DNA from 2 places in the Shewanella sp. 553 genome. Region 2 is predicted to be linked to the other one. Evidence: predicted binding sites of a transcription regulator. Region 2 holds the regulator's gene; the other holds the start of a gene.
What was found. Region 2 encodes MetJ, which represses methionine synthesis genes. Its sites were predicted from a motif close to TAGACGTCTAGACGTCTA; they were not measured.

Region 1: the regulator MetJ is predicted to act here: its motif matches at 1,525-1,542, upstream of metE (5-methyltetrahydropteroyltriglutamate--homocysteine S-methyltransferase).

What each region holds. Positions count from the first base shown of each region.
Region 1 covers NZ_CM181701.1:3,007,959-3,010,424, forward strand. The annotation lists gene metE (5-methyltetrahydropteroyltriglutamate--homocysteine S-methyltransferase) at 1-1,409, opposite strand, end outside; gene AC5YBZ_RS13350 (LysR substrate-binding domain-containing protein) at 1,615-2,466, shown strand, end outside.
Region 2 covers NZ_CM181701.1:545,113-547,578, forward strand. The annotation lists gene traF (conjugal transfer protein TraF) at 1-417, shown strand, start outside; gene AC5YBZ_RS02505 (sulfite exporter TauE/SafE family protein) at 473-1,201, opposite strand; gene metJ (met regulon transcriptional regulator MetJ) at 1,308-1,622, opposite strand; gene metB (cystathionine gamma-synthase) at 1,846-2,466, shown strand, end outside.

The sequences.
Region 1 (2,466 bases), 1.6 Mb from region 2:
ATGGTGTCGCGAGTAACACCTTGCAACTGGGCAATATACGCCGCTTCGGTCAACTCACCTTTACGCCAGCGACTGCGCAGTCCTCGTATGGCTGGGGTTTGTGGAAACGAGCCTATGGTCGTGGTCGGCAGTAAAGGCAAGCGCAGGCGCCGCTGTTGCAATACTTGCCGCTGGGCAAAACTGCTTTGGCGCTCAAAATCGCGAGTGGTTAATCCAGCGACGCGCTCATTCACCTGCGAATTAGCCGCCTGCTGTCTGGCCTCGCGGCGCGCGCGGCAGCGCTGGGCTGTAGCCAAAGCTGGCTCTGAGTCTGGCTCGAGTAATAGGGTACGCAGCTGGCTAAGCTCATTGAGTTTTTGTTTGGCAAAACTGAGCTGCTGACGCAGCGCTGTATCAAGCTCGGTTTCCACATCAAGATCCACCGGGCTATGCAGTAACGAGCAAGACGGCGCTAACCAGATCTGCTTGCCTAAATCGGCCACCACAGGGGCAATATCTGCGGCAATCTTATCTAACTCGGCCGCCCAGACATTACGACCGTTAATCACCCCTAGGCTCAATATTTGCTCGGGCTGTAAACTGCCCGCAAACAACGATAACTGCTCTGGCGCACTGACTAAATCCAGATGAATACCCGCCACCGCTAAATTCGCAATTAGCCCATGGTGATGTGCCACCGAGCCATAATAACTGGCCAGTAACAGCTTAACCTGCGCGCGGCTCAATGAGGCATAGGTTGCGGTGAAGGGCGCTTGCCACTCAGGCGTTAACTCTAATGCTAAGATGGGTTCATCAAGCTGCACCCATGTCACCCCTTGGGCTTTAAAGCGAGCAAGGATCGCCTGATAAACCTCAATCAATTGGGGTAACAAACTCAACTTATCAAATGCTTGCCCCTCGCATTTTGCCAAGTAGAGGTAAGACAGTGGCCCAAGCAACACAGGTTTCACCTGATGACCCAAGGCTTTGGCCTGCTCCACCTCATCAAACAACTGTTCATAGGCAATACTGAACGTTTGATTTTGACTCAGCTCGGGCACGATATAGTGATAATTACTATTAAAATACTTTTTCATTTGCGAGGCGCTGCTGGCTGTACCTGTTGGGGCGCGCCCTCGTGCCACTCTAAATAGGGTATCTAAATCCACCTTGTCGCCATCACGATGGCGAGCTGGAATAGCATTAATGGTGGCGCTTAAGGTAAGCACCTGATCGTAGTAGGCAAAGTCACCTACTGGCAGCAAACTCACTCCCGCATCGGCCTGCCACTGCCAATGAGTTTGCCGTAAAGTGCTGGCCACCTCATGCAGCGCCGCTGGCGTGATCTCTTGGCGCCAATATTGCTCTAACGCAAATTTAAGTTCACGCTGACGCCCAATTCTAGGAAAACCTAATGACGCGATATTGATAGTTTGCATACTGATACCCTTCTAAATGAGATAAGCCAACGAGTGATGACCCCTACACCGACATCACAACTCAAGCTTGATTAACCATAAATACGCCACAAGCAAAACAGGCGTCTGGACGTCTAGAAGTTTATTGTGTTAATCTGTTGGTTCGCAATGGAATTGATTTCAACCCCAACATGAGCAAGATTCATCTGAGGTAAAAATGATAGAGCTTAGGCATTTACGAACATTAGTTGCACTCAAGGAAAGTGGCAGTCTTGCTGGGGCTGCAGAGAAACGCTTTGTCACCCAATCGGCTTTATCCCATCAAATCAAAGAGCTGGAAACTCGGATTAACTCAACCATCTTTATCCGTAAGAGCAAGCCGCTGTCGTTTACTCAGGAGGGAGCGCGGCTACTGCACCTAGCCGAAGAGATATTGCCTAAGGTGACAGAGACCGAACTTGATCTTAAAAATGGTCTCAATAGTGACAATACCGATCTGTTTGTGGGGATTGAATGTCACAGCTGTTTTCGCTGGTTAATGCCGGTTATCACTGAGTTTAATGCCAGCTTTCCCCACAGTAATTTAGAGCTATCGAGCCGGCACCTATTTGATTCGCTAACGGCACTCAAGCGGGGGGAATTAGATGTGGTACTGACGTCAGATCCTATTCCAGATCATGATATTACCTATCAGCACTTATTTGATTTTGAAGTAAAACTTATTTGTGCCGCCGATCATCCCCTAGCAACGCAGCCCTTTGTCAGCCCAGCTCATTTAGCTCAGCAAACCTTGCTCACCTACCCTGTGCCGCCCGAACGTTTAGACATTTACCGCCACTTTATGGAGCCTGCGGGCGTACCTATCGCTAAACAAATTCGATGCGATCTCACCTCCATGCTACTGCAACGCATCGCCTGTAAAGATGGCGTCTCCGCCCTCCCCACATGGTCGATTAACCAAGCCCACGGCTTGTCACTTAGCGCGCTACCATTAGGCCGCGACGGCTTAAAACGCCCGCTATTTGGGGCCTATCGCCGAAGCAGTAGCAAAACTCGAGTGGCGCAACAC
Region 2 (2,466 bases):
AAGCCTTTTAATGGGCTAACCGTTGGCTTGTCTGGACGCAATTTAATCGACTCAAAACAACAGAGTGTAGAGTCATTAGGGCGGCAATTTACTTATCGAGTTGAGCCTTTATATACTGCTGGGGTGGCTTATGATTGGGCTGCACTTACCCTAACAAGTGATATCGATTTGAATGCTCATCAAGGTTTCGATGAAGTGGTTAGTACACAATATTGGCGCTTCGCAGGGGAGCTAAAAACCACGGATTGGTTGGCGCTACGTGTGGGTTATCGCCACAATTTAAACAATACCGCAATCGACCTGTATTCGGTTGGTACAGGCTTTAGTATTGGTCGCACCTTTAATCTGGACTTAACCGGGCTGTTTGGCAGTGATGATGCCATTGGGGGCGTGATCCGAACCTCATATCATTTTTAGTGATTATCTTGTTTGCTGATTTTTATTCCCTTTTACGGACACCTATTTGAGGTCGTTACGTTAGTTCTATAATCGATTTTACCGCTAAGATCAGCGCACTTGCACTGCACAATATCAGGGTAAGGCGTTGGGTTTTTTGTTTGTCGATGCCGCCGACAATACGATTAGCAACTACAAAGCCTAGCAGGACCGATGGTAGCAATAGCAGTGAAAGATACAGATGACGCAGTGTGAGTAATCCACTGAAAGCCAAAATGATTAAGGCGATCATTGAGCTAAAGATGAAGAAGGCTGACAAGGCTGCGCGAAACTGTTTGGCGTCTTTTCCCGAGAGTAAAATAGCCATTGGCGGTCCACCAATGGCGGCGATATTACCAAAGATCCCCGACAATATGCCCGCCATAAAAAGATTACTGCGATTTATGGGGAGACGTAGCTTCAATAGGCTCAGAACCACGGCTAGAGCCACAATGATTGCAATGGCTAATCCCAATACTGGTTGTGGTGCTAGCAATAATAAGGTTGCGCCTAATATTCCGCCAGGGATACGCCCCAGTAAAGCATATTGTAAGCCGTTAAATTCCAGTGCGCGCCTCTCTCTTTGCAGGGTGAGTAAGGCGATAGAAAAGCCCATCATAATGACAGGTGCGGGCACTAGGCTTGGGTCGACGAGATAGAGTAACGGCGAGGCGACAACGGCTAAGCCAAAACCGATCAGGCTTTGGGTTAGGGCGCCAATAAAGATGATCAGCGACGCTAGGCCAAGGATCATGGGATCAATCATAAGTTCAGGCACTATACCACCAGGGGTTGCAGTGTGTTTAGACGTGATAAAGAGGAGGGATCGCAGTGCGATCCCTCTTTAGCAAAACAGGATAGGTAAAGTCGATTTACTCGACGTCTTCCCATTCGATGCCCATCTCAGTCATCAGCTTTTTCACTTCGGCTGGAATACTGTCGGGTTTGTCTTTTGACAAGTCATCATCATGGGGTAAAGGTTGGCCAGTATAAGCATGCAAAAAAGCTTCACAAAGCAATTCGCTGTTTGTAGCGTGGCGTAAGTTATTCACCTGACGACGAGTGCGTTCGTCGGTTAAAATCTTAAGCACCTTGAGGGGAATAGAGACAGTGATTTTTTTCACTTGCTCATTCTTCTTACCATGTTCAGCATAGGGGCTGATATAATCGCCATTCCACTCAGTCATTGACTCACCTGTTAATTCTCAAATTCGGGGCAGATTTTATACCCTTACCGGGTACAGTCAAATTATTGCCTCTAATTTTTGTTAATTGCAAATAGATTTCTACATGTTTGGACGTCTAAACGTCTAAATATGTTGACGCTACCGCTTGCCTTAGGTACATTTAGACGTCCAGACATCTATAAAGTATAGATGACTGCCGCCGATTTAACTTTAGGAGTAAAAGATGACTGAGCGTAAATTAGCCACGGCAGCTGTGCGTGGGGGGATAGAATCCGATACCCAATATGGTGCCGTTGTACCGCCCATCTATTTGTCGACCAATTACTCCTTTGATGGCCATCAACAACCGAGAGATTTTGATTATAGCCGCTCGGGTAATCCGACTCGCTGTATTTTGGCTGACGCCATAGCGGAGCTGGAACGTGGGGCGGCAGGCATAGTGACATGCACTGGCATGGCGGCCATCACCTTAGTAACCAATTTACTGGGGCCCGATGATCTACTCGTGGTGCCGCACGATTGCTATGGCGGCAGCTATCGACTATTTACCCACCTCGCCAAGAAAGGGGCATTTAAACTGGCAGTGGTTGACCAAACGAATGCCGCTGCTTTGGCAGACGTTATTGCTCGCCAACCTAAAATGGTCTGGTTAGAAACCCCTTCGAACCCATTACTGCGCGTGGTCGATATCGCAGCGATTGCGAGCCAGAGCCATGAAGTGGGGGCGCTAGTGGTAGTCGATAACACCTTTTTATCGCCTATCTTGCAACAACCTCTGTTGCTCGGCGCTGACATAGTGATCCACTCAACGACTAAATATATCAACGGGCATAGCGATGTGGTC